Regions from separate parts of the Streptomyces sp. MK37H genome, predicted to be linked through region 1. Evidence: riboswitches for the same ligand, from Rfam matches in the RefSeq annotation. Region 1 holds a riboswitch; each other region holds the start of a gene.
What was found. Region 1 has a riboswitch for cobalamin ahead of GWI24_RS38485 (ribonucleoside-diphosphate reductase subunit alpha). Riboswitches for the same ligand answer to the same signal wherever they lie in the genome.

Region 1 (5,722 bases):
GTCGACCTCAAGGTCTTCGTCTACGACTGCATGGACGACGAGGGCGTTCGCCATGTGGGCGTGGTGTGCAACCCGGTGCTGGAGGAGCTGCCCGCCGAGCGCCGGGTGCTGGACGACTCCAACGAGGGCTGTCTGTCGGTCCCCACGGCGTACGCGGAGCTGGCCCGCCCCGACTACGCGGTGGTGCGCGGCCAGGACCTCGACGGCGAGCCGATCGCGGTGCGCGGCACCGGCTACTTCGCGCGCTGCCTCCAGCACGAGACCGACCACCTCTACGGCTACCTCTACATCGACCGGCTCTCCAAGCGCGACCGTAAGGATGTGCTGAAGCAGATGGCCGAGGGCACCGCCCGCTATGAGACGGTGCCGAACGACTGAGTGTGCCGTACCTCACAGGGCGGGCCGGACCCCTCGGAATCCGGCCCGCCCTGTTGATGTCAGAACTCGTCCGACATCAGAAGCCTGACATCAGAAGCCCGACATCAGAAGTCGTCGTCGAAGGCGACCGACCCCTCGACCGCGACCTGGTACGCCGAGGCGCGCCGCTCGAAGAAGTTGGTCAGCTCCTGGACGTTCTGCAGCTCCATGAAGGAGAACGGGTTCTCCGAGCCGAAGACCGGGGCGAAGCCGAGCCGCTGCAGGCGCTGGTCGGCCACGCACTGCAGATACTCCTGCATCGACGCGGTGTTCATGCCCGGCAGCCCGTCCCCGCACAGATCGCGGGCGAACTGGAGCTCCGCCTCGACGGCCTCCTTCAGCATGTCGGTGACCTGCCGCTGGAGCTCGTCGTCGAAGAGGTCCGGCTCCTCCTCGCGGACGGTGTCCACGACCGAGAAGGCGAACTCCATGTGCATCGACTCGTCGCGGAACACCCAGTTGGTGCCCGTCGCCAGGCCGTGCAGCAGCCCGCGCGAGCGGAGCCAGTACACGTAGGCGAAGGCGCCGTAGAAGAACAGCCCCTCGATGCAGGCCGCGAAGCAGATCAGGTTGAGCAGGAAGCGGCGGCGGTCCTCCTTGGTCTCCAGCCGCTCGATCTTCTCCACCGAGTCCATCCAGCGGAAGCAGAACTCCGCCTTCTCCCGGATGGAGGGGATGTTCTCGACGGCGGCGAAGGCCGCGGCGCGGTCGTCCGGGTCGGGGAGGTAGGTGTCCAGCAGCGTCAGATAGAACTGGACGTGCACCGCCTCCTCGAAGAGCTGCCGCGACAGATACAGCCGCGCCTCGGGGGAGTTGATGTGCTTGTAGAGCGTCAGCACCAGGTTGTTGGCCACGATCGAGTCGCCGGTCGCGAAGAAGGCGACCAGACGGCCGATCAGATGCTGCTCACCGGGGGAGAGCTTGGCGAGGTCGGCGACGTCGGAGTGGAGGTCGACCTCCTCCACCGTCCAGGTGTTCTTGATCGCGTCGCGGTAGCGGTCGTAGAACTGCGGGTACCGCATCGGCCGCAGGGTGAGTTCGAAGCCCGGGTCGAGCAGGTTCTTGTGGTGCTCGGCCGAGGTGTTCGCGGTGGTCATCTCGGATGCGGTGGGCATTACTGGCAGGCCTCGCAGGACTCGGGGTTTTCCAGGGAGCAGGCGATCGCGTCGGCCTCGACCGGGGCCGCTTGCGCGGGAACGGTGACGGCGGGGGCGGCCGCGGCGGCGCCGCCCCGGGCGCTCTGGGCGATCCGGGTGGCCGGACGCGAGCGCAGGTAGTACGTGGTCTTGATGCCGCGCTTCCAGGCGTACGCGTACATCGAGCTGAGCTTGCCGATGGTCGGCGAGGCCATGAAGAGGTTCAGCGACTGGCTCTGGTCGAGGTACGGGGTGCGGGCCGCCGCCATGTCGATCAGGGCGCGCTGCGGGATCTCCCACGCGGTGCGGTACAGCTCCCGTACGTCCGCGGGCACCCAGGAGAAGTCCTGCACCGAGCCGCCCGCCTCGCGCAGCGCCTCACGGGTCTGGGCGTCCCAGACGCCCAGCTTCTTGAGGTCGTCCACCAGGTAGGAGTTGACCTGCAGGAACTCCCCGCTGAGCGTTTCGCGCTTGAAGAGGTTGGAGACCTGCGGCTCGATGCACTCGTAGACGCCCGCGATGGAGGCGATGGTCGCGGTCGGCGCGATCGCCAGCAGCAGCGAGTTCCGCATCCCGGACTTCGCCATCCGGGTGCGCAGCGCCTGCCAGCGCTCCGGCCAGGTGGCCACCGCGTCCGGGTAGTGGTCCGGGTGCAGCACACCGCGCGCGGTGCGGGTCTCGGCCCAGGCGGGGTGCGGGCCGTGGCGCTCGGCGAGCTCGCAGGACGCCTCGTACGCGGCGAGCATGATGCGCTCGGAGATCCGCGTGGAGAGCGCCGTGGCCTCGGGCGAGTCGAACGGCAGCCGCAGCCGGAAGAAGACGTCCTGGAGCCCCATGAGGCCCAGACCCACCGGGCGCCAGCGAGAGTTGGAGGCCCCGGCCTCCTCCGTGGGGTAGAAGTTGATGTCCACCACGCGGTCGAGGAAGGTCACGGCGGTGTGGACGGTGGCGTCGAGGCGCTCCCAGTCCAGCTGCCCGTCCTCGCCCAGGTGGGCGGCGAGGTTGACCGATCCGAGGTTGCACACGGCGGTCTCGCCGTCGTCGGTGACCTCCAGGATCTCGGTGCAGAGGTTGGAGGAGTGGACGACCCTGCCGGGCTCGGCGGTCTGGTTGGCGGTGCGGTTGGCGGCGTCCTTGAACGTCATCCAGCCGTTGCCGGTCTGCGCGAGGGTGCGCATCATCCGGGCGTACAGCTGGCGCGCCGGGACCTGCTTGACGGCCTTCCCCTCGGCCTCGGCCCTGCGGTACGCGGCGTCGAACTCCTCGCCCCACAGGTCCACCAGATCGGGCGCGTCGGCCGGGGAGAACAGCGACCAGTCGGCGTCCGCCTCGACCCGGCGCATGAACTCGTCCGGGATCCAGTGGGCGATGTTGAGGTTGTGGGTGCGGCGGGCGTCCTCGCCCGTGTTGTCCCGCAGCTCCAGGAACTCCTCGAGGTCCGCGTGCCAGGTCTCCAGGTAGACACAGGCCGCGCCCTTGCGCCGGCCGCCCTGGTTGACGGCGGCCACCGAGGCGTCGAGCGTGCGCAGGAACGGCACGATGCCGTTGGAGTGCCCGTTGGTGCCCCGGATCAGCGAACCGCGGGCCCGGATGCGGGAGTAGGACAGGCCGATGCCGCCCGCGTGCTTCGACAGCCGCGCCACCTGGTGGTAGCGGTTGTAGATCGAGTCCAGCTCGTCCAGCGGCGAGTCCAGCAGATAGCAGGACGACATCTGCGGATGCCGGGTGCCGGAGTTGAACAGCGTGGGGGAGCTGGGCAGGTACGACAGCGTGCTGGTCAGCCGGTAGAGCTCGGCCACATCGTCCAGCGCCCGCTCCGAGAGGTTCTCGGCGAGCCCGCAGGCCACGCGCAGCAGGAAGTGCTGCGGGGTCTCGATCACCTGACGGGTGATCGGGTGGCGCAGCAGATAGCGGCTGTAGAGGGTACGCAGCCCGAAGTAGCCGAAACGGTTGTCGGCGCCGTCGGCCAGGGCCCGCTCCACCAGCGCGTCCAGCCGCTCGGCGTGGGCGGCGGCGAACTCCGCGGTGGAGTCGGCGAGCAGGCCCTCGCGGTGGCCCACCTGGACGGAGGTGGAGAAGGAGACCGCGCCCTGCCCGGCCGCCTCCTCCGTGATGGTGAGCGCCAGCAGCCGCGCCGCGAGCCGCGAGTACTCCGGCTCCTCGGCGATCAGCCCGGCCGCCGCCTCGGTCGCGAGCGTGCGCAACTCCGCCTCGTCCGAGCCGGGATGACGGCCGCGCAGGGCGGCGGCCGCGACCTTGCCGGGGTCGGTGGCGGGCAGGTCGGCGGTGAGTCCGGTAAGAGTCCGTAGCAGGGCGGTCCCGGGCGCGTCGTCCGCTGCCTGAGAAGCCGCCTGCGCTGAAACCGGATCGGCGGGCGCGATGGTCACTGAGGTGCTCTCCCTCGCTCGGCTGGACCGCGAGGGGTGGTGCGATGGGCGCGTACGGGCATGCCGATGCCGCACTCCTCGTACGCCAGGCACACCACGCAGCGTCCATCGGCCCAACCCTCGAGGCCGGGGGACGTGTTCACAGGGCTGTCGGCAGGTGCTCGGACTCACGGGCACGCCGAATTGAGCGCACACGTACACCGTTGCGGGACAGTTCCGGATTCCCACCGGATTCCCCTGTGGCGACAGCGAGGACGAGCATACATCTTGTGTCGGCCGACGCACGCACCCCCATATCTTGTGTCGGAGCTGCGGAGTTTCGCATGAATGTGCTAATGCGTTCCGGAGGTGGCCCGTGACCTGGGGCGTGCGGCGCGGGGCGTCACAGCTCCACGGTGAAGGCCCAGAGGGTGAGGTCCGTGCCGGGCAGGGGCGCCCAGTCGCGCTCCGGGGCACGGGTGAAGCCCAGCCGCTCGTACAGGCGGTGGGCGGCGGTCATCGACCGCTGGCTGCTGATCACTATTCGCCGCAGGCCCAGTGCGCGGGCCCGGTCCAGGCAGGCTCGCACGAGCGCTTCGGCGGCGCCGCGGCGGCGGGACTCGGGGCGGACGGCCAGCATCCGGAACTCGCCCTCGCCGGGGCGGGCCAGCTCCGCGTACGCCCCGCCGTGCACGGCGAACGCCACGGCGCCCAGGACCTCGTCGCCCGCCGCGTCCGCCGCGACCAGCAGCTCGGCCTCGGCGGCCCGGCGGCGGGCGTCGCGCAGGGTGGCGAGATAAGGATCACTGTCCCCGAAGTCCAGGAGGCCGTCCCCCAGATACACCTGTGCGGTGAGCTCTCCGATTCCGTCCAGCTCCTCGTCCCGCGCGCGTCTGATCGTGATGTCCATGCCCGCAGTCTGCCGCAGACCACTGACAGCCGGGTCGCCGGGCGCGGGGTGTGGGTCCTCGGCGTCACTGGGTGACGGCGGTGATCACTCCGGTGGAGCCCGCGCGCTTGTTGGCGGCGTCGGCTTCCTGGTGGGTGACGTAGCGCCGGACCGTACCGTCCGGCAGTGTCAGCTCATAGACGACAACGGGTTGAGGCGGCCATTGAGCCGCTGTTCCGCCGCAGTTGCAGGCCATGGTTGCCCTTCCTTTCCCTCGGGTCGTTGTGGGGGGCGGTGGGTCAGTCCAGCCATCGCGAGGCGACACCGGCCAGGTAGGAGAGCGTCAGGGCGGTGGCCGGGAGGTGGAACCACGCGGTGGTGTGCAGCAAGGAGGCGTAGACGGCGATCGCGGCGGCCACCCATGTGCTGGTGCACCAGCCGCAGTTGACCAGGTAGGTGGGGCGGGAGTCGTCGCCGAAGCGGTCGGCGACCCAGATCCTGAACCCGGCCGCCAGGGTGTCCTTGGTGATGAAGCGGGTGATCCGGCAGGTGGTGCCGAGGGCGAGAAGGAACGCGGCGAGGCTCATCGGATCGTTTCCTCCCCGGGTGGTCATACGGGGGTCGGCTCTTCCCCGGGTGGTCATACGGGGGTCGGCACGGCCGATGTCACTGCTGGGTCGGCGCTGCCGATGTCACTGCTGGGTCGGCGCTGCCGATATCACTCATTAGAGGCATGACGGGCGACGGCAAGCCATACCCCTTGGCACGCATTCGCCCGAATAGCCGAGCGCTTGTCATACAAGCTCGGTGCCACGCGCGCCCTGATGCGCCAAACGAGTGATGGCCGCCGTGAGGCCTTGAGTGACGCCGAGGGGCGTGGATAACTGGAAACGTGCCGCCGAGGTCGCCCCATA
Region 2 (12,399 bases), on a different contig from region 1:
GATCCTCGATGCGCCCCGCCTCGTCGAGCGCGGCGATGAATTCCTCGAACACATCGAGCCCGACGACTGCCCACCGGGGGACGGCGAGCCCGTTCCTGGAGAGCTCATGGAGATTCTTCCCCTTCCCGCCCGCCAGCTTCGCGGCCTCACCTGGGAGGCTGTCGTCGACTATGGCTCGCATCGGTTTCCTTGGCCTCCGGGCACGCGTCGCGAAACACACCCCGCTTGATCACGAGGAAGTTTCACCGTACCCCACGGGTCTGGCGATTGCGATCCTTCCCCCCTCTTTTGCAAGGCCACTTCATGACGTCTTGATTCAAGACGCCCTGACGCTTTGGCTGGTTGCTACGTATTTCCCTAGCGATTGCCGACCCACCACCCCTGGCGCTCGGCGTTCGCCGAGGGTAGTAGTGAGCTGGTAACGCTAGGATCCTTGCCATTGCTCCCGCCCCGTTTCCTGCCCCCCCACGCCCTTTGTTCTCCCCGGCCGGTGGCGAATCCCTGGTGGGTCGCACTGTGGCCACCAGTGGCCACTGCCCCGTGGACGCCGGAGAACTGAGTGAACGCTGGACAACTGGAGAAAACCGATGTCCCTCCTTCCTCCCGGCTCCCGGCAGCCCGCCCTTCTGCAGACCATGCGCATGCGCGACCCGGTGAACTACTTCGCGTCACTTCGGCGGCGCTACGGTCCGGTGTTCCGCATGAAGCTGATCGGCTTCCCGCCCCAGGTGGTGGTGTCCACCGCGGAACTCGCCGCGGAGATCTACGGCACGGACGGCGACGGCAACCGGGCCGGGGCGCTGCGCGCGGGATACGTGCCGTGGCTCGGCGACTATTCGCTGTTCACGAACGACGGCGAGCCGTGGTGGCGGCACCGCAAGCTGCTCAGCCCGGCCCTGCACGGCCGGTCCATCGCGAGCTACCCGGACCTCATCGCCGAGATCGCCGCGGAGGACATCCGGACGTGGCCGCTCGGCAGACCGTTCGCGCTCCAGGAGCATATGCAAGCCATCACGCTGGAGATCACCCTGCGGCTGGTCTTCGGGATCCGCGACGTCACCCAGCTGACCCGGCTGCGGGCGTTACTCCTTACCCTGTCCAAGGCCAGTGGCTCCCCGCTCCTGTTCCTGCTGCCCGCGCGGCTGCGGGCATGGGCGGAGAAGTCGCCGCTGGCGATGCGCATACCGGTCCTGCCGACGACCCGCACCATGAAGGCCAGCGCGGCCGTGGACGAGATCCTCTTCGCCGAGATCGCCCGGCGCAGGGACGAGGAGGACAGCGATGCCACCGATGTGCTGGGGCGGCTGCTGCAGGCGCGGGACGACCAGGGCCGCTCGATGAGCGACCAGGAGATCCGCGATGAGCTGCTCACCCTGCTTGAGGCCGGACTCGAGACCACGGCGACCGGCCTCTCCTGGGCCTTCGAACGGCTGATGCGCTCCCCGGAGATACTGCGGCGGCTGCGGGAGGAGTTGGAGCGGGGCGAGGACGACAGCTACCTCGAAGCGGTCGTCAAGGAGGTGCTGCGGCTGCGTCCGGTGATCACCGGCTCGGGGCGACTGCTGGACAAGCCGCTGCGGCTGGACGGATACGAGATTCCGGCCGGATGGGTGGCCATCCCCATGTTCTCGCTCATCCACCAGGACAGCGAGGCGTATCCGGACCCCGAGGAGTTCCGGCCGGAGCGGTTCCTCGGTGAGGGCGCCCAAGCGGCACAGAAGTCATTCCTGCCGTTCGGCGGCGGCCGACGCTACTGCGTCGGCGCGCAACTCGCCATGATGGAGATGAAGGTGATCATTCGGGAGGTGCTGCGGAGGGTGGAACTGACCGCCGCCGACCCCGCGCCGGAGGCCCAGCGCATGTGGCATGTCACCCTGGTCCCGGGAAAGCGCGCCGTCGCCGTGGCCCGCGAACAGCCCCTGAACCCCGCGCCGTTGAGCGAGGAGCCGAGGTGCCCCGTACACCCGGCCCCGTCCGAATAGCCATCACTCGCGCGGGTCGGCGGTGAGTCGGTCGCCCAGGGGACTTCGCCGGTACAGCACCTGCCGTCCGTGGCGCGCCCGGGTGACCAGACCCGTGGCGTGCAGGACGCGCAGGTGCTGGGACACGGCGCTCGGAGTCACCCTCAGGCGGCGGGCGAGCTCAACCGTGGGCAGGGGCTCCTCGAGGAGGCCGAGGAGTCTCGCCCGGGGCGCGCCGATGAGCGACACGAGCGCGGACGCGTCGTGGGTGGGCTCCGAGGCCCACAGCGTCGCCACGCCACGGCTCGGGTAGACCAGCGACGGAGGTTCCTCCGGGCTCACCGGGGGCGCTGGCTTGTGCGCGAAGACGGAGGGCAGGAGGAGCAGTCCACGGCCGGATGCCACGACACGGTGCCGGCTGATCATCTTGGTGATGTGCAGCACCCCGTTGTGCCAGCGCAGATGGGGATGCATATCGGCGAAGAGCAAGCGGGCGCCCCCCATGGCCAGTCGGCGCGCGCGGTAGGTCATGTCCGCCTCCACGACGAGTCGCATCCGCGGCCACATCGGCTTGACGGCGATCTCCCAGTACTGGCGCAGGAGAGCGCAGATGGTGTCGCGGAGTCCGGCGACGGACGCGTCGTCCTCGACGGCGGCGTCGCGCAGCGCCGGGGGCAGCGGGTCCGGCGCGTGTGTGGCCAGCAGATCGCGGCGGACCAGGTCGGGATGGGTCTGACGGACGACGGCGAGTTCGTCCTCGAAGGCCGGGGCGAAGGTCGCGGGCCGTGGAGTCAGAAAGTCCGGAAGGGTGCGTCGCCGCGCCACCAAGGACATCAGCAGGTCGGTGTCCAGGGCGCCGAGTCTGCCCAGCACCGCTCTGCGCCACGGCAGATGCACCGCGGACAGGCTCGGATCGTGCAGTACCCGCAGGCTGAACACCGTCTCGTTCAAGGGCGATACGGCGAACCGCGTGTCCGCCAGGTCCTCGACATCGAGCACAAAGCTGATCATTAAGCCATACGCTACATCGATTGCCGACGGAACTCCGGTGCCATGGACTTCGGCCCATGACACATCCCACGACGCATTCCGTGAGACACCCCCTGCGTGTACGGACCCCGCGTGCGCGGTCCCCGCGTGTGCGGACCACGGCCGGATGAGCCGCCGCATGGTCCTGCTCCTCGCCATCACCTGCGCGGTGGCGGTGGGCAACATCTACTTCCCGCAGGCCATCGGCCCACTGGTGGCCGACGGGCTGCAGGTGTCCGCCGACTCGGCCGCCGTGGTGGTCACCGCCACCCAGGTCGGCTACACGGCCGGAATCGTCCTGCTGGTGCCGCTCGGCGACCGGATCCCGCACCGTACGTTCCTCGTCGTCCTGCTCGGCCTCACCGGCCTGGCGCTGTTCGCCGCGGGTTGCGCGCCCGCCCTGCCGCCCCTCGTCGCCGCCAGCGCTCTCGTCGGCCTGACCACCGTGGCGGCGCAGATCGTCGGTCCGCTGGCGGCCGGTCTCGTGGCCGCCGACCGCCGGGGAGCGGTGATCGGCACCCTGCTGAGCGGATCGACCGGCGGCATGCTGCTGGCCCGCACCTTCAGCGGCACCCTCGGCGAGTGGCTGGGCTGGCGGGCCCCGTATCTCGTGGCCGCGATCCTGGCCCTGCTGCTCGCCACCGTCCTGGCGTTCGCGGTCCCCGCCACGACCCCGGCCTCCCGGCAGTCCTACCCCGCGCTCCTGGCCGAACCGCTGCGCCTGCTGCGCACCGAGCCGGAGCTGCGCCGCTCCTGCTGGTACCAGGCGACCGTCTTCGCCGGATTCTCGGCCGTCTGGACCTGCCTGGCGCTGCTCCTCACCGGTCCCGCCTACGGCCTGGGCGCCCAGGCCGTAGGCATGCTCGCCCTGGTCGGCGGGGCGACCATGCTGTGCACCCCGCTCGCCGGGCGCCTGGTGGACCGCCGAGGACCCGATCCGGTGAACCTCGTCTGCCTGCTCGGAGTGCTCCTCTCCGCCACGATCCTCGCCCTGGGCGCCCTGGGCGGGACGCCGGGCCTGGCCGCCCTGACGGTCGGCACACTGCTGCTGGACGTGGCGATGCAGTCCGGCATGGTGGCCAACCAGGCCCGCGTCTACGCCCTGCGCCCGGACGCCCGCAGCAGGCTCAACACCGCCTATATGACCTGCGCCTATCTGGGCGGCAGCGCGGGTTCCTGGCTCGGGGTACGCGCCGGGGGCCGGGCCGGCTGGTGGGGCGTGTGCGCACTTGTCGCGCTGCTCACCGTCCTCGCCCTGGTCCGCCACCTGCCGGCCCTGCGCCGGCCTCGGGGGAGCCTGCCGGTTCCGGCTCAGGCTCCATGCCGTAACACGGCCCCTACGCCTCCGGACCCTCCCCTTGCAGCGCGGTGAGGAGCTCCCTCGTGGTGAGGATGGCATGGGCGAAGGTGGGGCCGTTCAGCTCGTGCGCGGAGTGCATCATCTCGGGTTTGAAGGCGGCCGTGGCGTCGCGGACCAGTGTGACGTGGTAGCCCAGTTCCATGGCGAACCGGCCGGTGGACTCGATGCAGGTGTTCGCCAGCAGCCCGACGAGGATCACATGGGTGATGCCATGCTGCATGAGCTGCATATTCAGGTCGGTGTTGGCGAATCCGCTCTGTGACCAGTGTTCTCGGACCACCACCTCCCCCGGCCCCGGCTGGAAGTCGGGGTGGAACTCCCCGCCCCAGGTGCCCCGGGCGAAGGTGTGGCTCACCATGATGTTCCGCTGGGTCGGGTTGGGGTGGTCCCACGACTCGTAGTCACCCGGCTCCCAGCGGCGGTGCGGGACGAACACCACCCGCACTCCGGCCTGCCGGGCGGAGCCGACGATGGCGCGCAGGTTGCCCAGCAGACCGACCTCCCGCGCGACGCTCTCCACGGCCGGCCAGATCTTGCCACCCTCGGAGAGGAAGTCGTTGTAGGGATCGACCAGCAGCACTGCCGCCCGCCGGGGGTCATAGGTCTCGGCCATGACGTCCCCTCCGTGGGCTCGTGGAAGATCATTCATCGCCTGAACAGGCACATCCCCAACGCTCCGGGTACCCATCCGTCGCCGTTCGAACGCCGCACGGCATACCCACCCACTTCCGGGAAGCCCTCGACGCCTCCTATAGTAGGTAGACCTACCTACCTAGTCTGTCAGGGTGTACGCGATGAGTGAGACCGGTGCGAGGACGACGGAGCCCGGGAGGCGGCGGCCGGCGCGTGAGCGTCTGCTGGCGGCCGCCGCGCGCCGCTTCTACGCCGACGGCGTGACGGCGACCGGAATCGACACGATCACCGCCGAAGCGGGCGTGGCGAAGATGAGCCTGTACAACAACTTCTCCTCCAAGGCCGATCTCGTCAGGGCCTATCTCGACGCCCGCCACGAGGAGTGGCTCGCGATGTACCGGTCACGGCTGGAGCGGGCCGAAAGCCCCCGCGACGGCGTCCTCGCGGTCTTCGACGCCTACGCCGATCACGCGGCGTTCGCCTACGAGCGCGGCTTTCGCGGCTGCGGCCTGCTCAACGCGGCCGCCGAGCTGCCCGCCGGGGACGAGGGCCGGACCGTCGTACGCCGCCACAAGGAGGAGGTCGAACGGCTGATCACCGGCCACCTCGAAGAGCTGCTGCCCGAGCGTCCCGAGGACGCTGCCACGATGGCGGAGCACCTGGCGTTCCTGCTGGAGGGCGCGATGGCCCGTGCCGGTCTGGAAGGGGATGACAGCCGTCTGCGGCACGCCCGCGCGATGGCGGCGGCCCTGCTGGAGCGCCTGTGACGGCCCCCGGACACGGCGCCCGCTCTTCAGCGGGCGCCGGATCGTTGTGCGTGCTCGCCGCGTCCGTGCTGTGGGGCACCACCGGCACCGCGGCCACCTTCGCCCCGGACGTCGGCCCGCTCGCCATCGGCGCCGTCGCCATGGGCCTCGGCGGACTGCTCCAGGCCCTGGTCGCCGCTCCCCGCATCGCCCGTCAGGCCCCGCGGCTGCGTGCGCGGCGCGGCACCGTACTGCTCGGCGCGGTCTCGGTGGCGGCGTACCCCTTGGCGTTCTACAGCGCGATGCACCTGGCCGGAGTGGCCGTGGGCACCGTGGTGTCGATCGGCATGGCCCCGCTGGCCTCAGCCGTGATCGAACGGGTCATGGACCGGCGCCGGCTGACGCGCCGCTGGAAACTCGGCGCCGCCCTGGGCCTGTTGGGCACCTTCCTGCTGTGCGCGGGCCAGGCCGCCGGGGCCCCTGGCGGCGCGGAGCGGGCATCCACGGCCGCCACGGTGCTCGGTGTGGGGCTGGGCCTCATCGCGGCCACGACCTACGCCCTCTACTCCTGGGCGGCCCACCGGCTGATCACCCAGGGGGTCACCTCGCGCGCGGCGATGGGCGCGGTCTTCGGCGTGGGCGGGCTGCTCCTGGTGCCCGTCCTCCTGGTCACCGGCGCCCCGCTCCTCGACTCCGGGTCCAACATGGCCGTCGGGGCGTACATGGCGCTGGTGCCCATGTTCGCGGGCTACGTCCTGTTCGGCTGGGGGCTGGCGCATGTGCCCGCCAGCACGGCGACCACGCTCTCCCTGCTGGAACCGGCCGTCGCGGCCGTCCTCGCCGTGCTGGTCATCGGCGAACGCCTCCCCGCCGTCGGCTGGGGCGGTATCGCACTCGTCCTCGCCTGCCTGGCCGTCCTCACCGCCCCGGCGGGCGTCTCCGGGCGGCGCCGACAGCGGCGAGACGGCGTGACGCCGCCGCAGCGCACAGCGGTGGAGCACACCCTTGCCCAGTCGGACCCCGCACCGTAGCGGAGTCCGGCTACGGCAGGCCGTCCGCGTGCGGCGATGTCATTCAGCACTCCGCGGGCCGGAAAACCTCTCCGCGAGCTCGCGATGCTTGTCGGCGGCCGGCTTCGCCCGGGCCGTGCTGATGGCCGATCCGGCCATCCCTCCCAGACGTTCAGCCTCGTCCGCGGAGCGCAGATGCTCCTGCCGCGCATGCTCACGGCAGGCGAGGCAGGTGACGTTCTCCGGGCGCGGTGAGGTCATCGCGTACGGGGCCCGCAGTCCGCATCCGGTATCGACGAGGCTCGGCAGGTCACCGACCAGACCGAACGTGGATGCCATCATCTCGCGGACGGCGGCTACGCCACGGACGACCTTCGACTCGACATGGATGTGCGGATCGTCCCCGCCCAATGCGTCCTCCCTGCCACGGCGCGCGGCCGACCGGGAGTGCTCCCGGTCGGCCGCGGAGTGCGGGACGAGTCTCCCACGTGCCCGGTGCGCCACGGGCTTCAGACGGCCGGCTGTGCGGCCTTCCAGGCGCGGCAGTGCGTGGCGGGGGCGTCGGTGAAGGAGACGTGGCGGGGGTGCCGGCCGAGCAGGCGGTGGGCCTTGGCGCTGCTGACGAGTTCGTCCTGGTCGGCCGCCATCTGCGGCATGCCGCCCGCTTCGGCCGTCTCGAGGCCGATCTCGCCTGTGCGGCCAGCCGCCCGGACGGCGATCCGCTGCATCTCCAGGGCGCTCAGGCGCTGGTCGTCGGCGATGACGAAGACCTCGCCTTCGACGGCGGTCGGGGTGGTCGAGGACTCGGACGTAGGCGTCGGCGAGGTCGTCCACGTGGACCCAGCTCCAGCGCTTGCTGGTGTCACCGTAGAAGACGGGCTTGCCGGACTCGGCGGCGGCGAACCACTGGCCGGTCATGGAGGTGGCGGCCGGGCCGCCGTAGAGGAAGCCGGGACGGACCACGGTGTGCGCGAGACCGCCGGCGGCGAGCTCCTTCTCCAGGCCGAAGCGGAAGCCGAGGGGGCTGTCGGGATGGCCGGGGGTGTTCTCGTCCATGAGGGCGAGACCGGTGCGGCCGTAGGCGGAGATGCCGGTGGTGTACACCAGGTGGCGGCGCCGGCCGTCGCGGTCCTGTGCGGCGGACAGTTCGGCGAACAGCCGCTGGTCGGCACCGATCGGGTCGCTCATGTCCATGAGCAGGTGCACCACCGCGTCCGTGCCGTCCAGGTGGCCCCGCCAGGTCTCGGGCCGGGAGAAGTCCCCCTGCACGGGGGTGACTTCATGGGCGGTCAGGTCGCGGGCGGCCGGGGCGGCGGTGTCGCGGCGCCCGCCGCCGCGTCCTGGACAAGATCCCCGACGCCCTGGTCCCGGACCTCGCGAAGACCCTCGCCGACCTCGCCGAAGCCCTGTCCCAGGGCCACCGCGGCAGCTGAGAACCGAGGCCCGCGTCCGTCGGCCCGCCGACCGGGTCAGGCCGCGGTCGCGGACACCGCCGCGCGGCCCGCCGTGCGGCCCGAGAAGAGGCAGCCACCCAGGAAGGTGCCCTCCAGGGAGCGGTAGCCGTGCGCTCCTCCCCCGCCGAAGCCCGCCACCTCACCGGCCGCGTACAGGCCGCTGATCGGGTGGCCGGAGGCGTCCAGGACGCGGCCGGAGAGGTCGGTCTGGAGGCCGCCGAGGGTCTTGCGGGTGAGGATGTTGAGGCGCACGGCGATCAGGGGTCCGGCGCCCGAGTCCAGGATCCGGTGCGCGGAGGCGGTGCGGCTGAGGGTGTCCCCGGGGTAGGCGAGCGCGTTGCGGATGCCCATGACCTGGACGTCCTTGGTGTACGGGTTCTCGATCTCGCGGTCGCGGGCCTCGATCTGCCGCTTGAGGTCCGCCAGGTCGATCAGGTTGTCGCCGGTCAACTTGTTCATACCTGCCACGAGTTGGGGCAGGTTGTTGGCCACGACGAAGTCCTCGCCCTTGTCCCGGAACCGCTGGATCGGCTCGGGGGTCTGCCAGATGCGGGAGAGGAGCTGCAGGATGTCCTTGTTGGTCAGGTCCGGGTTCTGCTCCGAGCCCGAGAGCGCGAACTCCTTGGCCATGATCTTCTGGGTGGTGACAAACCACGAGTAGTCATAGCCGGTGGCGGTGATCGATCCGAGGGTGTGCAGGGTGTCGTAACCCGGGATGTCGGGGCTGGAGAAGCGCCTGCCCTTCGCGTCGAACCACATCGACGACGGGCCCGGCAGAATGCGGATGCCATGGCCCGGCCAGATCGGGTCGTAGTTCCTGAGGCCCTCGGTGTAGTGCCACATCCGGTCGGGGTTGACGATCCGTCCGCCAGCCTTCTCGGTGATCGCCAGCATGCGGCCGTCCACATACGCCGGGACGCCGGTGACCATGAACTTCGGCGGCGGGCCGAGCCGGTCGGGCCAGTTCCGGCGTACGAGGTCGTGGTTGGCGCCGATACCGCCGGAGGTGACGATCACCACCGGGGCGTTGAGCTCGAAGTCGCCCACCACGGTGCGCGAGGTCTGCTTGCCGCGAGCGGCGTCGCTCGGCTCCAGGATCGAGCCGCTCACCCCGGTGACGGCGCCACCGGTGACCACCAGTTCGTCCACCCGGTGACGGAACTTGAAGGTGACCCGGCCGTCCTTCGCGGCGGCCCGCACCCTCTTCTCGAATGGCTCGACCACGGCGGGACCGGTGCCCCAGGTGACGTGGAAGCGCGGCACCGAGTTGCCGTGGCCGTCCGCGAGACCGCCGCCGCGCTCGGCCCAGCCGACGATCGGGAACCATTGCACGCCGAGCCCGTGCAACCAGGACCGCTTCTCCCCGGAGGCGAAGTCCACATACGCCTCAGCCCACTTGTGGGCCCAGTAGTCCTGGCCACCGGGGTCGGTGACACCGCGGTCGAAGCCGGCCGTGCCGAGCCAGTCCTGCCAGGCCAGTTCGGGGGAGTCCTTGATCCCCATCAGCCGCTGCTCCTCGGAGTCGACGAAGAACAGGCCGCCGAAGGACCAGAACGCCTGACCGCCGAGGTTGCTCTCGGGCTCCTGGTCGAGGAGGAGCACCTTGCGCCCCGCGGCCGCCAGCTCCGCCGTGGCCACCAGCCCGGCGAGCCCATGGCCGACCACGATGGCGTCCGCGTCCGAGGAGGCCCCTGAGGCGGCGAAGGCCGGAACCGCCGCCTGGGCGAGCGCGGCGCCGGCGAGCACACCGCCCGCCGCCGTCAGGGCGCGGCGGCGGCTGATCCCGCTGATCCCGCTGTTCCCGCTGTTCCCGCTGTTCCCGCTGTTCCCGCTGTTCCCGCTGTTCCGGGCGGGCGACGCGGAATTCTCTGTGGAGTTCTCCATGAGCTGCCTTCCGGAAGGGGTTCGGAGGGTGCGGGAGGTACGGAGGGGGTTGCCGCGACGGAATCGTGTTACCGACCGGCAACGTGTTACCGACGGTAGCCCACAGGGTGCAAGGCCGCCAGAGTTCTGCTCGTAAGACCAACTCCCGTGCCACACAGGCGACTTCGGGCGCTCAGCGACCGCCCGGTGACGGCTCGGCCGAGGCGCTCCCCCGCGGCGAGAACGCGTACAGATCGAGGATGTCGGGCAGCGGTGCCACCCCCGGGCCGCCCGCCCGGACCCAGGCCACGATGTCCTCCGTCGCATCCGGGTCGTTGACCAGGCCGAGCCACACCGGCCTGCCCCCGGCGGCCCGTCCGGCGGCCGACGGCTGCACCACGATCACATTGGCCTGGTCGCAGACGTCCAGACACTCGGAGACGCGTACGGGCGCCTCCTCACCGAGCCGCGCGATCTGCGCGGCATGGTCGATGCCGGTCACCTTGGGACTGCCGCAACAGCAGTCCCGGCACACGGTCACCCGGCACGGCAGTGGGTCGGTCGGCCTTACGGACACGACGCATCACCCCTCCTCCGGGGAAGTCCGCCCCGGTGTCGCTCGAGGAGGCGACCGCGTGAGTCTCCTGGCTCTCGGGTCGATGCTCGTCCCGGCCTTCCCACCCGCGTATGCGGGCAGTGACCTGTTCGGGATCCGCTCGCCGATCACAGTGGCGGTACCGCGCCGGAGTCACACCGGCTTCCTCGTTCCGCCGTCGCCTTTGTCGCCCGGCATCATCGCATCCCGGGCGCCCCGCTCACTCCTTCGGGGCTCCGCACCGCGCACAGCGAGTGAAGCGGGCGGTGTCCTGGATCGCGCCGCAGTCGGCGCACACCCTCTCCAGCCAGCAGGCGGGGTCCCCGCCCTCGGGCCCGGCGGGCGCCGGGTCCGCCGTCTCCCGGTCCGGGTCGCCGGGCCGAGCCGTGCCGCTCATCGTGTGCGCCTCCTCAGCCGGACCGTGCGCGGGTCCGTCAGCCGACCCGCTACCCGTGGCGTCGCCTCCGGAAGCAGCCAAGCCATAGATCCGATCTCTCATGCGCCAGCGACCCTTGACGGGGCGTAATGTCGCTCAACCCCTCCCAAGTTATCGGATGACTCGGTAACGTATCCGCCTCGGGAGGCAACGATGCCGAGATCTTACCGACGCTCCGCAGTGGCATTTCTGCTCTGCGGCGTCCTGGCCATGACGCTCTTCATCACCGGGCCCGCACAGGCGAAGGACTCCGCCTGGACCGTGCGCGGCCCCTCGCCCCACTCCGGTCCCCTCGCCCAGCTGCGGCTTGACGGCGCCTCGGGAGCGCTGACGCTCCAGGTGTCCCGGGGTGGACGGACGGTGATCGAGCCCTCGCCCGTGGGCATCGTCACCGAGCGGGCGGACCTGTCGCACGGGCTGCGCTATCTGGGACGCCACGACCGCACCGTCGTGGAGCGCTACCGGTCGACGGTCGGCAAGCAGCGCTCGCGCACCGCGCGGATGACCGAGTCCCGCTTCCGGTTCCGGGGCGGCGGGAACGCCCGGCTGGACCTTGTGGTGCGGGTCTCGGACGACGGGGTCGCCTATCGCTACGACCTGCCCTCCGGCAGCGGCGATGTCCTCGGCGAGGCCTCGGCCTTCACCCTGCCCCCGGACGCGACCGCGTGGCTCGGCGACTACCGCAAGGACAACGAGAACCTGTTCAAGGAGTACACCGCGGCGACCGCGCCCACCGGTGAGTACATGGCGCAGGCGCTCTTCGAGACGGGCGGCGGCTACGCCCTGATCGCGGAGTCGGATCTCACCGGCCGCTACTCCGCCGCCCGGCTGATCCACCAGCAGGGGCTGCCCACGTACCGCATCGGCCTGTGGGACGAGCGGGTCGAGTCCGACGGGCCGCTCAGCACACCCTGGCGCGCCCTGATCGTGGGCGATCTGCCGACCGTCACCCAGTCCACCTTCACCGACGATCTGGCACCGGCGTCACGGGTCGCCGACACCTCGTGGATCCGGCCCGGCCCCGCGCTGTGGACCTGGCTCGCGGGCGGCAAGCCGGCCGGGCAGAGCCTGTCGATGCAGCAGGGGTACGTGGACTACGCGGCCCAGCGCGGATGGCCGTATGTGGTGGTGGACGCGGGCTGGTACTTCGACCCCGACCAGTGGGACGTCACCGATCCCGACTGGCAACGCAACAGCTGGATCCCGCAGCTCGTGGACTACGCCCGCGAGCGGCAAGTGGGCATCCAGGTCTGGATCCACCACCGTGACCTCGACACCGCCGAGGAGCGCGAGCAGTGGCTCCCCACGCTGG
Region 3 (12,399 bases), on a different contig from region 1:
TCTTCGAGCAGACCCTTACCCACCAGGCCCGCAACCGCGCCCTCGTCGAGACCTACACCGCAACCGGCGCTCCCTCGCGCGTATGCGCCCAGCACCGCGACGCCTTCATCGACGAACTGCGCACCCGCTGTGTGGACGCCGGACTCCTGCGCGACGGTGTCACCACCGCCGACCTCGTCCTGCTCAGTGCCTCCCTGAGTCAGACCATCCAGGCGTCCGACAACAGCCACCCCGGTCAGTGGCGCCGCCTCCTGCGCATCTCCCTCGACGGCCTCAGCAGCCGCAACACCGAACCACTGCCCGAGCCGGGACCGCCGGCGGATCCACCCGTGAACGACTGACCCACCGACCGGAGACCGGACCCGGAACGTCTGATATTTTGGACACCGTCTGCGGAAACGTGTTCCGCTGAAACGTGTGCTGGGAGGCCATCGTGGCGCGTCTCACCGCTCCGGCCCTTCGCCGGGGCCTGGACATCCTGGAACTGCTCATCGACCAGGATGAGGGGCTACGGGTTCCGGAGATCACCCAACACCTCGGCCTGCCCCGTGCCACCACGCACGAACTCGTCAACACACTGGCCGACCGCGGCTATGTGACGATCTCCAAGGAGACCGGACGCGTCGCGATGGGGCTCAGCGCCCTGCGTCTCGGTGCCGGCTACGAACGCGGGCTCGACCTCGCCACCGTGGGCCGGGAGTGCGCCGGTGAGGTGGCGCGGGCATGCGGCGAAACGGTCCAGGTCGTCGTGCGCGACGGCGGATTCGCGGTGTTCATCGTGCGCATCGACAGCAAGTACTCGGTCCGGCTGGTCTCCCAGGTGGGAAGCCGCCTGCCCGCCTCCTGCACCGCGGGCGGAAAGGCCCTGCTGAGCGCCCTCTCGGCCCGGGAGCTCGATGAGCTGTTCCCGAACGACAAGTCGCTGAAGCAGATGACCTCCAACAGCATCTCCACACGCAAGCGGCTGCTGTCCGAAATCGAGACGGCCCGCGAGCGCGGCTGGACCGAGGAGTTCTGCGAGTCCAACGACCACGCGGCCTGCGTCGCCGCCCCCGTGTACGACCGCCTCGGCAACTGCGTGGCAGCCATGAGCATCTCGGTGCCCACCCCGCGATGGGGCGACGCGGAGAAGGAACACTACGTCGAGCTGGTCCTGGGCGGCGCGAAGGCGATGGCACAACGCCTGGGAGCGAGCGTGCCGTCGTAACCGCGCACAGGCCGATGAGCCGGTGCGACGGGGCATCCTCCCGTGCGTCGGGCTGCCTCGGGACGGGTCCCGGGGGAGGGCACGGACCCTGGTGGGTGTGCGTGTCCGCGCGCGTGTCGAGAATCGCCCGAACCGAGGAGACCGCCGATGCCCCTCTCCGCCAGCCTCGCGCGCGGAGTCGCGCCCAGCACGCCCGGCATGCTGCACGCCCGCACGGTGACCGGCGACCTCAGCGCCCCGCCCCGGCCGGGGCTGACGGTCCGCTTCGGGCGGGGCGAGAAGCCGGATGTGGATCTGGGTGTCGGCGTGGACGACCTCCGGGTGAGCCGGCGCCACGGCGAGCTGACGTATCGCCAGGGGCAGTGGTGGCTGCGTAACACCGGGCGGCAGCTCGTCCGGCTGCCCCGCGGCACGATGATGCACCTCAGCACCGAGCCGATCCCGCTCGACACCGGTTACACCCCGCTCTTCGTCAAGGGCTCCGGCTACCGTGAGCACCTGGTCGAGCTGTATGTGGCGGGCCACGACGACCAGGGGCCGGTGTCGCGGCGGCGCGCCGAGACGCTTCGGCCGGAGATCTGGCCGCTCGACGACGACGAACGGCTGCTGCTGGTCGTCCTCGGCCAGCGGTATCTGCTGTACGAGGAGGATCCGCGCCCCTTGACGTACGCCACGGCGGCCAAGCAGCTCACGTACCTCCGCCCGGGCGCGGGCTGGAACGAGCGCAAGATCGAGTACCGGGTCGAGGCCGTACGCCGCCGTCTGCACAGCACCGGCTTCAGATACCCGGTGATGCACGACAAGTCGCAGGGCCGCCCCGCCGACAACGGGCTGCTGCACAACCTGCTCAAGGGGCTGGTGGAGTCCACGACGCTCGTGCCGCCCGATCTGGACCTCATCGAGGACGACGCCCTCTGGCCCGATCCCGCGCCGGAGGCGTAGCCCGAGCCGCTCCGCGGTGACCGCCCGTTTCCGGGACCCGTCCCGGAAACGGCGGCGAATCATGCCTGTCGCCGAACGAACAGGAAGGATCACCCCCATGAGGTGCATGCGCATCGTCGTCCTCGCGGGCATCACCGTGGCCGCCTCGACGGCCGCCCTCGCGCTGCCGGCGCAGGCCGACATTCCCGCCCGCCACCACACCCCGGCCGCCCAGTGCGAGTACCCCGCCGACGTCCTCGACCTGACCAACTGGAAGCTGACCCTGCCCACCGGCGAGGACGAGGACCCGACCGACATCACACAGCCCGATCTCGCCACCTTCTCCGCCAGGCCCTGGTTCCAGGTCACCGGGGACTGCGACGCGGTCCAGTTCCGGTCCGCCGTCAACGGCGTGACGACGGGCGGCTCCAACTACCCGCGCGCCGAGCTGCGGGAGATGACCGATGACGGGGAGGAGGAGGCCAGTTGGTCGACCAGCGAGGGCACCCACACCCTCGTGGTCAAGGAGGCGTTCACCGCGCTCCCCAAGGAGAAGCCGCACCTCGTCGGCGCCCAGATCCACGGCGGGGACGACGATGTCACGGTCTTCCGTCTCGAAGGCAGCAAGCTCTACATCACCGACGGCGACGACGCCCACCACCACCTCGTCACCGACGACTATGAGCTGGGCACCGAGTTCGAGGCCAAGTTCGTGGCGCGGAACGGGAAGATCGACGCCTATTACAACGGGGAGCGTGAGACCACGATCTCCTCCGACGGCGACACCAACTACTTCAAGGCGGGGGCGTACACCCAGGCCAACTGCGACAACTCGGACCCCTGCGACGATGACAACTACGGCGAGGTCCACATATCCGGCCTCAGGGTCACCCACTCCTAGCCGGAAGGGCGGTGCGGTGCCGGGCGTGCCGTCAGTGCCGGGTCTCACCCGTCGTGGGGAGGCCCGGCATCGACGCGACCCGCAAACGCGCACCGATGGCATGTGACCGTGGCGCCTGCCCCCGTCGCATGTGCTCCCGCGACACCGTAACCTCCACAAAGGTGAAGATTTCTGGAGTGGTGGGTGAATTCCCTTCTCAATCGGCCAGGTCCCACGCGCCTCCGGCGCGCGCCGAGCCCCGTACCGCCCTCACGCACGCCGCAAACGGTACGTGTCTTTCCGCGTACGCAGTAAGTTCGATCCGCGTGCGCTAACGGCAGACAGCAGCGGTTCGGTCTCGTAGGGGGGAGTGTCGTCGTGCGGCGGGGGGAGAAGGTCGGCAAGTACCGGCTCACCAAGGGGCCCGTCGAGGGAGGGAGAGGCGCGGTCTGGTTCGCCGTCGACACGGAGCTGGGCCGGTCCGTCGTCCTCAAGCGGGCCTTGCTCGAGGACAACAGTCAGGCCGACTTCGACGAGTTGCTGGCCGAAGCCCGCGCTCTGGCGAAGTTCAGCCATCCGAACGTGGTCACCCTCTATGACGCCGTCCGCGCGGGCAAGGGCAGGAACGCCACGTTCTGGCTGGTGATGGAGCATGTGACCGGCGGCAGCCTGGACGTCCCGGTGAAGATGGCCCCCGAACTCGCGGCATACATCGGGGCGCAGATCGCGGCCGCGCTGGCGGCCCTGCACGACAAGGGCATCGTGCACTGCGACGTCAAGCCCGGCAATATCGTGATCACCCCCGACAGGGTCGCCAAGCTGACCGACTTCGGCGCCGCGTACCGGGTGGACGGCAGTGAGACGATCACGCCCAACGGGCCGGTCAGCCTCACCCCGTTCTTCGCCGCCCCCGAGGCGTTCCGGGGAGCGCCCGAGCGTGCGTCCGATGTGTTCTCGCTCGGCGCCACGATGTACTGGCTGGTGACCGGGACCCCGCCGATGCGCGGCGCCGGGCGGGCGGTCCGGATGGAGGCCATCAGCCCCCAGGTCGGGCCGCTCGGATCCATCCTCACCGCGATGCTCCAGCGCGACCCCGGGGCCCGGCCCACTGCCGCCGAGGCGCTCAGCGCCCTCACGGACATCGCGGGACCCCCGGACCAGTTCCCAACCCTCCCGATGATCCCGTCGACAACGCCCTACACGGACGTCCTGACGCGCGGCGAGGTCCCGGCGGGAGGGCCGCAGCGCCGCACGGCGACGCTGGTCCGGCGCCGTCCCTTACTTCTGGCAGGCGCCGCCGCCGTCGCGGCACTGGCCATCGCCGTTCCGTTCATCGTGATGAGCCTGGGAGACGAAGACGGGGACAAGGCCACCCCGGCACCGGACAAAACGGCCGCCGCGGGCTTCATCGGCGACCCCCGCACGGCCGACCCGTGCGCCCTGCTGAACGCCACCGTGTTCCATCGGTACGACGAGGCCCGACTCGACCGTGACTACGGCAACTTCAACCGGTGCGACGTCCTCCTGAAGGAGCGGAGCGAGGAGGTCGTGGACGTCAGGGTGGAGCTCGACGCCGATTCGCTGCCGGAGGGCGTGGCGAGGAAGACCGAGGGCAGGGTCACCGTCGTGGAGCGCACCGCCGAGGACGACGAGTGCGAGCGGGCCGTGGCGGTGACCGGCGCCCGCGACAACAGCCTCCGGGTCACCGCGGCCGCGAGACAGCCCGACGAGGTCAAGGAGCCGCTGTGCGACACCGCAGATCGTGCCGCGGGAGTCGCGGTCAAGGTGCTCAACCGCGGTGAGATCCCCCGGCGTTCCCCGGACTTTCCGTCCAGTTCGCTGGCGCACCTGGACGCGTGTACGTTGCTCGACGTCAAGGCGCTGGAGAAGGTGCCCGGGATCGACGCCCGGGACCCGGACGTCGGGTTCGGCCGCTGGGAGTGCCAGTGGAAGTCCACCACCCGCGCGTTCGAGGTGGACTTGCGCTTCGACCAGGGCGATCTGCCGCGCGACAAGGGTGCCCGGTCCACCGAGCTCAGCGATCACCAGGCCATCGTGCTGCCGGAGGACGAGGGCCCGGGGAGCTGCCGCGTCGAGGTGGTGCACCGTGACTACACCGGCCTGGACCGGGTGAAGGGCACCGAGCGGGTGGCCCTCGTCCTCAAGGGGGCGGGCCGCAAGGGGCGGCCCTGCGAACTGGCCACCGATCTCGCCGGGTCGGCCGCCGCCGCGTTGCCGCCTGCCTGACCGCCGTGGCGCCGGCGCCCGCCTGAACCGCTGCCGTGGGGCCGCCCGCCTGATGGCCGTCGCGCCGCGGCCGGCCCGAACCGCCGCTGCGGGTCGCCTGTGATGCGTTACGCGTCGCGCCGGACCTCGGTGCTCACCCTGGTCGGCGGACGGATCGTCCACGGCGCGGCCGAACACACCCGCCTCGACCCGCCACCGCCGCCCGTGTGCCTGGCGTACTCGCCCCAGCTGACCGGCGCCAACACGCTGTAGCGGGGCCCGTGGTGCGGCCACCGCCGCCCGGGAGGCCCTAAGGGAGGCGGGCGCGCCAGGTGTGCGATGTCCGCTCCACGCTCGCGGCCAGTTTCTTGGTGGCCGGATCGGCGCCGGCCGAGCGCTCCGAGTGGGCGATCTTCGCCGCCTGGTCGAGGTGTTCGCGCATGGCCGCGAGGAAGAGCGCGTCGAAGGCGGTGCCCTTCGCCCGCTCGATGGTGCGCAGTTCGTCCTCCGTCACCATGCCGGGCATGTCGTGCCCCTCGTGGGGATTGGTGTCGGGTACGCCCGCCCGGGCGAGCAGCTTCCGCAGCCGGACGAGTTCGCCGCGACAGGCGGTGGCCACCGGTTTCGCCCACTTCTCCACCGCCGCGTCGGAGGAGCGGCCCGGGACCAGGTCCAGCAGGAGCACCACCTGGTCGTCCATCGCGATCATCAGCTGGATCCAGCCGATGTCGCTGGAGTTGAACGTCCCCGACGTCGCCTGCCCGCTCGGGGCCCCCGTGGCGGGGTGCCGCGCCGCCGACGTGGACGGCGCCTCGCCCGACGGCTTCCCGCTGCCCTCGCCGCATCCCGCGGCGAGCAGCACCACCAGCACCGCTACGGACGCCGCGCGCCGCACGGCGGTGGCCGCTGTCATGCCGACTCCCCTCGTCACTCGTGGGTGTGGGTGTGGGTGTGGGCGGAGCCCCCCGTCACGGGGCTCCGCCCACCGGCAGGGCGGGGCCGTCCTGCCGGGCTGTGCGTTCTCCTTCCCGGTCAGGGACGGCCGTCGGCGCCACACTTGACGATCACATTGATGCAGTCACGCACCCGCCGGGCCATCTCGTCCTCGGGCCAGGCGTTGAAGAAGTCACCATGCATGGTGTATCCGGCGCCCGATGCCAGCTTGAGCCGCGCGGGGTCGCCGTTGACCGGGTAGCGGAGCACCTGGCGCAGTTTCGGCACGGCCACCGGGTGGGTCGCCGGGCACTGGCCACCGACCGGGTACGCCATGTGGCTCTTGTGGTCGGGGGAGTCCAGATCCTTCCCGTTCCAGCACTGGGGGAAGTCGAGGTAGGACTCCAGCATCGAGTCGGACGGGCAGTTCACGAAGTCCTTGGAGGGGTTGACCTCTCCGTGGTGCAGGCACGACCAGCGTGCGATGGACGTGGGGTCGCCGACCCCGGTGGCCTTGGCGTTGCCCGCCACGATCCGCAGCCCCTCGGGGAGCGGCTTGATGGTCGCGATCACATCGTCGCGCACGCCTTCACCGAGGTAGTAGAAGGTGGTGCCGGTGGGTTCGACCTCCTTGCCGTTGGCGTAGAGGGTGGGGGTCCAGTACGACGACAGGTCGGCGGTCGGGCTGCAGCTGGTCCGGCCCCTCTTCAGGGCGGCCAGATCGGTGTGTGCGTTGGTCGAGTCGTTGCCGAAGAAGCTGTGCATATGGGAGGCGCCGGGGAGCCCCGGGAACACGATCGGGTCGTCCGGCAGCCGATGGGTGAACGGGCACTCGGCGACGAACTCCGCGACGCGCACCAGTTCTTTGGTGCTCCGCGGGCTCGACGCGACCTTGTCGGTGGCGCGGAACTCGGCCCGCGCACTGGCCGAGCCGGTGGACAGCAGGGACAGGATGAGGCCGACGGCGGCGAGGACGACACCCGGAGCTCGCCAGCGGCCGAGGGCGCGCCGTAACGGCGGGAAGCGCGGAGGTGTAGGCGACATGACTCTCCTTTCCGTGCGCACACGGGAAGAGCGAAAGAGCGGGAGAGAGCCCAGCGGTGTGGTCACGCGGGGCCGTCGAGAGAGCGCTCTCACGGAGCGTTGCTGCGGACGTTAAAGGTGACTCAGGTCACTGTCAAGAGTCCGCGGCAACGACGAGTCCGTTGTCACTTCCGAGGGGGAGCGGGGCGGCTTCCGACCGCTCGATCAGTCCGTGGAGTCCCGGTCAGTCCGCGGAGTCGGTCTCGGTCCGCTCGGTCGCGAGCAGGTGAATGAGCAGCAGCACGATCCCGGAGATCAGGAAGACACGCGTGGCGGCCTCCAGGCCGTTCCACTGCTTGGACTGCCACATGGCGAACCATTCGCCGCCGATGGCGATGAACCCGGCGCCGAACAGCACCATCAGCATCAACAGCCCCACGGTGCTGGCCTGACGAGCGCGGCGGACGCTGCCTCCGCGCAATCCCGCGCCCCACATGGCCGTCGCGGCGAGGAGGACGAGGGCGGCGATGCTCTCCCAGACGATGATGGCGACGTAGGCGGTGTCCTGGAGCGCGGTGGACTTGATGGCCCGCCACATCAGGTCGTCGTCCTTGAATGTGGTGTCCATCGCCAGAACATGGCGGACGAATTGCTGATTGGTGTCGAAGTCGGTGATGTTACCGAAGGCGACAAGCGCGATGTACAGGGCGATTGTCCCGGTGAGCACCCCCGAGACGGCGGAGTAGGCACGAGGGGAACGTATTCTGCCGGTGCGCTCGCTCACGATGATCTCTGTCTCCCCGTTGTATTCCGTTGATCGGACCGAGCCGTAGCGTACAACTGTTTGGCCCAGTGGGCCCGGTGGCGGGGAGACGCAGGTCACATGTGTCCATGTCACAGGGGGTCGGGCCACCTCGTCTCAGGGGTGTAGCCACTGACAACCACGGAGGAGCACACCATGGACGCGCGACTGAACTACTCCGCCAGCCTGACCGCGGGCAAGGTCCTCAAGCCCGTCATGGCGGCCGGGAGGGCGGTCAAGGACTCGCCGCTGCCGCCCGCCACGCAGGAGCTGGTGGCGCTGCGCGTGAGCCAGATCAACGGCTGCGCCGTCTGCCTCGACATGCACACCAAGGAAGCCGCCGCGGCCGGTGAGACCGCCGTGCGGCTCAACCTGGTGGCGGCATGGCGGGAGGCCACCGTCTTCACCGACGCCGAGCGTGCCGCGCTGGAGCTGGCGGAGGCGGGGACCCGGGTCGCGGACGCGGCCGGTGGCGTCAGCGACGAGGTGTGGGCGAACGCCGCCAAGCACTATGACGAGGAGCAGCTCACCGCCCTGGTGATCCTGGTCTCGTTCATGAACATGGTGAACCGGCTGAACGTCATCACCCAGCAGCCGGCGGGCAACTACCAGGTCGGGCAGTTCCATTGATCGGCGCCAGTCTGTCCGGCCGGTCGTTCAGGGGGGAATCGGCGTGAGCAAGGTCGAGGAGTTCGAGGAGCTGCGGCCGCTGCTGTTCTCGATCGCCTACCGGATCCTGGGCAGTGTGAGCGAGGCCGAGGACGCGGTGCAGGAAACCTGGCTGCGCTTCGACGGCTCGGCCACCCGGCCCACGTCGGCCAAGGCGTATCTGTCGGCCACGGTGACGCGCATCTCGATCGATGTGCTGCGCTCCGCGCGGGTGCGACGGGAGGAGTACGTGGGCCCGTGGTTCCCCGAGCCGCTGCTCAGCGATCCGTATCAGGATCCGGCCCGGGCGGTGGAACTGGCCGACTCGGTGTCGATGGCGGCGCTGCTGCTCCTGGAGCGGCTCAGCCCGCTGGAGCGGGCGGTGTTCGTGCTGCGGGAGGTGTTCGCCTTCGGGTTCGACGAGATCGCCACGGCGGTGGGGCGGTCGGAGGCGGCATGCCGGCAGTTGCTGGTGCGGGCGCGGCGCCACATGCAGGCCGGGCGGCCGCGGTTCGCGGCGGACCGGCAGGAGCGGCAGGAGCTGGCCACGCGGTTCTTCGACGCGCTGAAGGACGGCGATGTGGGCGGGCTGCGGAAGCTGCTGGCCGCCGATGTGCGGCTGGTCGGGGACGGTGGCGGCAAGGCCCCGCAGCTGGCCAGGGCCGTCATGGGCGCGGAGAACGTGGCGCGGTTGCTGGGCAATGTCTTTCCCTGGCTGCTGCGGATCGATGTGTCGTTGGAGCCGCGCGAGGTCAACGGCCAGCCCGGCGCGATCTTCCGCGACCGGGACGGCAAGGTGCTCCACACCCTGGTCCTCGATGTGCTCGACGGGCAGATCCAGACGATTCGCACGGTGGTCAACCCCGACAAGCTCGGCCACCTCGGGCCGGTCGGCGACGCCTGGGCCGTGGACCGCGAGGTGAAGCAGGCCCGCCGGCGGCCGAACTGACCGTGAGACGTGGCCGTTCGACGCTGTTGGTGGTCTCGGGGAGCCAGTCGTGCCACATCCGAGGCCAGGGAATCCGGTGCGAATCCGGAACTGACGCGCAGCGGTGAGGCAGCGGTGAGGGGGACGGGCGGGGCATGTGACACCACTGGGAGGAGTCCGTGACGGCCGTGGGGCCGTCGCGAACGAGCACCGGGAAGGGGCCCCGTCCGGCCCCGTCCGGACGAGTCCGAGTCCGAAGACCTGCCGGCACCTCCGCGCCCGGTGCGCGGAGGACGTCCGTAGGCCAGGCTCCGCGTACGAGTCCCGACCGCCGAGGCTGCCCGTGCTCCGCTCCGCCCGCCGTACCGCGGAGTTCCTGCTCGCCCCCGCCTGCTGCTCACCGCGTGCGGTGGCTCCGGCCATGACGACGCGGACACCCGGGCCGTCGACGCGGCCCTGGAGCCCGGCGGACTGACCGACCGGGCCGGTCAGTCGCGGCGCACCCGCCCATCAGGGCCACCTGACCAGAGCCCACGAGCTGCGCACGGCCCTGCGTGCCGCGCTGCGCCAGGACGCCGAGGGTGACGGCCAGGGCGGCGATGCCCCGGTCGGCTACTCCTTCCACGTCACACTGACGGCCGGTCACGGCGCCCACCTGACCATCGCCGCCGACCCCGTGGACACCGCCCTCGCGCACATCGTCATGTCCGCGCTGACCGCCACGGTGAACGGGACCTGGCATCGGCTCAGGATGTGTCCGGCCCCCGACTGCCAATGGGTGTTCTACGACAACTCCCGCCCCGGCCGGGCCAAATGGTGTTCACCCCAGCTGTGCGGCAACCGCGCGAAGACGCAAGCGTATCGCCGCCGCCAATCGACCTGAATCGCCCCGCGGCGACCCGGCTCCGGATGAGTACGGCTGGCCGGCATCCCAGACGACTGACATGGGCGGCTTGTAGGGTACGTGGCATGCCGGACGCCATGCCCCGACCCGAGCCCTTCACCCCGCGGACCGACCCCGCCGCCCTCGAGGACCTCCGCGCGCGGCTGCGCGCGACGCGCTGGCCGGACGCGCCCGAGGACGCCGGGTGGGCGCTCGGGACCGACCTCGCCTACCTCCGTGAGCTCGTCGCCTACTGGGCGGACGGGTTCGACTGGGCGGCGCAGGAGGCGGCGCTCGCCCGGCTGCCCCGGTTCCGTGTCCGGCTCGGCGGTCTCGGGATCCACTTCGCCCACATCCGGGCCGCCGCCCCGGCCGGACCCGCTCTGCCGCTGGTGCTCAGCCATGGCTGGCCGGACTCGTTCTGGCGCTATACGAAGGTCATCCCGCACCTCACCGACCCCGGTGCGCACGGCGCCGACCCCGCCGACGCGTTCGACGTGGTCGTGCCCGACATTCCGGGCTACGGGTACTCCGACCGGCCCACCGGCCAGCCGCTCGACTCCATCGCCGTCGCCGGGCTGTGGGCCGAGCTGATGGACGTCCTCGGCTATGAGCGGTTCGGCGCGGCGGGCGGGGACCTCGGCAGCCATGTGAGCCGCTACCTCGCGCTCGACCACCCCGACCGGGTGGTGGCCGTGCACCGCACGGACGGGGGCCTCCCCCGCTTCACCGGCGACCCGGCGGACCTCACGCCCGAGGAGCGCGCCTGGTTCGAGGAGGTCGCGGCCTGGAGCGCGGCCGAGGGCGCCTACGCCGCCATGCACAGTACGAAGCCCCAGACCGCCGCCTTCGGGCTCACCGACTCACCCGCCGGGCTCGCCGCGTGGATCGTCGAGAAGCTGCGGGCGTGGAGCGACTGCGACGGTGACATCGAGCGGAGCTACACCAAGGACGAGATCCTCACCAATGTCACGCTCTACTGGCTCACGGGGACGATCGGCTCCGCGATGCGCATGTACCGAGCCAACGCCGCCATCCCGCTCGCGCAGCACGCCCGCCGGGTCGAGGTGCCGTCCGGCTTCTCGCTCTTCCGCGGCGACGTCGTCCGCCCGCCGCGGGCGTGGCTGGAGCGCACGACGAACCTCGTGCGGCTGACCGAGCCCGCGCGCGGCGGACACTTCGCGCCGTTCGAGGAGCCCGAGCTCTACGCGGAGGAGCTGCGCGCCTTCTTCCGCCCATACCGGGCGGCGGCGACGGGCTGACACCCGGTTCCGGCACCCCTTCCACCCCCCTCAGGGCACGGGGGCCGGAGCACGCGTCGGGGTCCAGCGCAGATGAACGGCCTGGTCGGCGGGGTCGGGCCGGTGCAGTGACAGCCGGGGCCTTACGGCGTCGGTGCGCGCGGCCGGAGGCTTGCGGCCGCCCGCGCCGAACTGCACCGGCCATGCGGCGGCCGGGCCCCGGTACTCCTGCTCGGCCGCCGCGTGCAGGGTCCAGTGGGGGTCGTACAGATGGGTGCGGCCCACGGCGCACAGATCGGCGCGGCCCGCCAGCAGCAGCGAGTTGACGTCGTCGTACGAGGCGATCGCGCCCACCGCGATGACCGCGGCCCCGGTGGCGGCGGCCACCTCGTGGCGGATGCGGTCGGCGAACGGCGTCTGGTAGGAGCGGCCGAAGGCGGGGCGCTCGTCCTTGGTGACCTGGCCGGAGGAGACGTCGATGGCGTCCGCGCCGTGGGCGATGAACGCGCGGGCGATCTCGACGGCGTCATGCTCGGTGTTGCCGTCCGGCACCCAGTCGGTGGCGGAGATGCGCACGATCACCGGCCGTTCCACGGGCCAGACTTCCCGTACGGCGTCGAAGACCTCCAGCGGGAAACGCAGCCGGTTCTCCAGCGGGCCGCCGTACGCGTCGGTGCGGCGGTTGGCGATCGGGGAGAGGAAGGAGG

Region 2: another riboswitch for cobalamin. It lies ahead of GWI24_RS00870 ((2Fe-2S) ferredoxin domain-containing protein); the one in region 1 lies ahead of GWI24_RS38485 (ribonucleoside-diphosphate reductase subunit alpha).
Region 3: another riboswitch for cobalamin. It lies ahead of GWI24_RS46490 (CGNR zinc finger domain-containing protein); the one in region 1 lies ahead of GWI24_RS38485 (ribonucleoside-diphosphate reductase subunit alpha).

The regions. Positions count from the first base shown of each region.
Region 1 is NZ_JAAAYH010000485.1:413-6,134, reverse strand. Features, by position in the region: gene def (peptide deformylase) at 1-378, shown strand, start outside; gene GWI24_RS38490 (ribonucleotide-diphosphate reductase subunit beta) at 483-1,514, opposite strand; gene GWI24_RS38485 (ribonucleoside-diphosphate reductase subunit alpha) at 1,532-3,940, opposite strand; cobalamin riboswitch at 4,075-4,236, opposite strand; gene GWI24_RS38480 (GNAT family N-acetyltransferase) at 4,323-4,829, opposite strand; gene GWI24_RS38475 (hypothetical protein) at 4,894-5,064, opposite strand; gene GWI24_RS38470 (hypothetical protein) at 5,108-5,395, opposite strand.
Region 2 is NZ_JAAAYH010000002.1:22,979-35,377, forward strand. Features, by position in the region: gene GWI24_RS00825 (phosphoenolpyruvate synthase) at 1-181, opposite strand, end outside; gene GWI24_RS00830 (cytochrome P450) at 588-1,982, shown strand; gene GWI24_RS00835 (helix-turn-helix transcriptional regulator) at 1,986-2,972, opposite strand; gene GWI24_RS00840 (MFS transporter) at 3,118-4,362, shown strand; gene GWI24_RS00845 (isochorismatase family cysteine hydrolase) at 4,328-4,963, opposite strand; gene GWI24_RS00850 (TetR/AcrR family transcriptional regulator) at 5,145-5,750, shown strand; gene GWI24_RS00855 (DMT family transporter) at 5,801-6,760, shown strand; gene GWI24_RS00860 (NAD-dependent epimerase/dehydratase family protein) at 6,800-8,032, opposite strand; gene GWI24_RS46025 (hypothetical protein) at 8,029-8,160, opposite strand; gene GWI24_RS00865 (FAD-binding dehydrogenase) at 8,209-10,077, opposite strand; gene GWI24_RS00870 ((2Fe-2S) ferredoxin domain-containing protein) at 10,250-10,633, opposite strand; cobalamin riboswitch at 10,694-10,823, opposite strand; gene GWI24_RS00875 (hypothetical protein) at 10,872-11,048, opposite strand; gene GWI24_RS00880 (glycoside hydrolase family 97 protein) at 11,241-12,399, shown strand, end outside.
Region 3 is NZ_JAAAYH010000047.1:4,240-16,638, reverse strand. Features, by position in the region: gene GWI24_RS09900 (TetR/AcrR family transcriptional regulator) at 1-341, shown strand, start outside; gene GWI24_RS09895 (IclR family transcriptional regulator) at 434-1,207, shown strand; gene GWI24_RS09890 (FHA domain-containing protein) at 1,355-2,149, shown strand; gene GWI24_RS09885 (polysaccharide lyase family 7 protein) at 2,247-3,029, shown strand; gene GWI24_RS09880 (serine/threonine-protein kinase) at 3,387-5,255, shown strand; gene GWI24_RS09875 (hypothetical protein) at 5,358-5,507, shown strand; gene GWI24_RS09870 (DUF305 domain-containing protein) at 5,545-6,147, opposite strand; gene GWI24_RS09865 (DUF1996 domain-containing protein) at 6,267-7,211, opposite strand; gene GWI24_RS09860 (DUF2165 domain-containing protein) at 7,435-7,974, opposite strand; gene GWI24_RS09855 (carboxymuconolactone decarboxylase family protein) at 8,149-8,622, shown strand; gene GWI24_RS09850 (RNA polymerase sigma-70 factor) at 8,666-9,589, shown strand; cobalamin riboswitch at 9,617-9,852, shown strand; gene GWI24_RS46490 (CGNR zinc finger domain-containing protein) at 10,245-10,451, shown strand; gene GWI24_RS09840 (epoxide hydrolase family protein) at 10,538-11,713, shown strand; gene GWI24_RS09835 (bifunctional salicylyl-CoA 5-hydroxylase/oxidoreductase) at 11,744-12,399, opposite strand, start outside.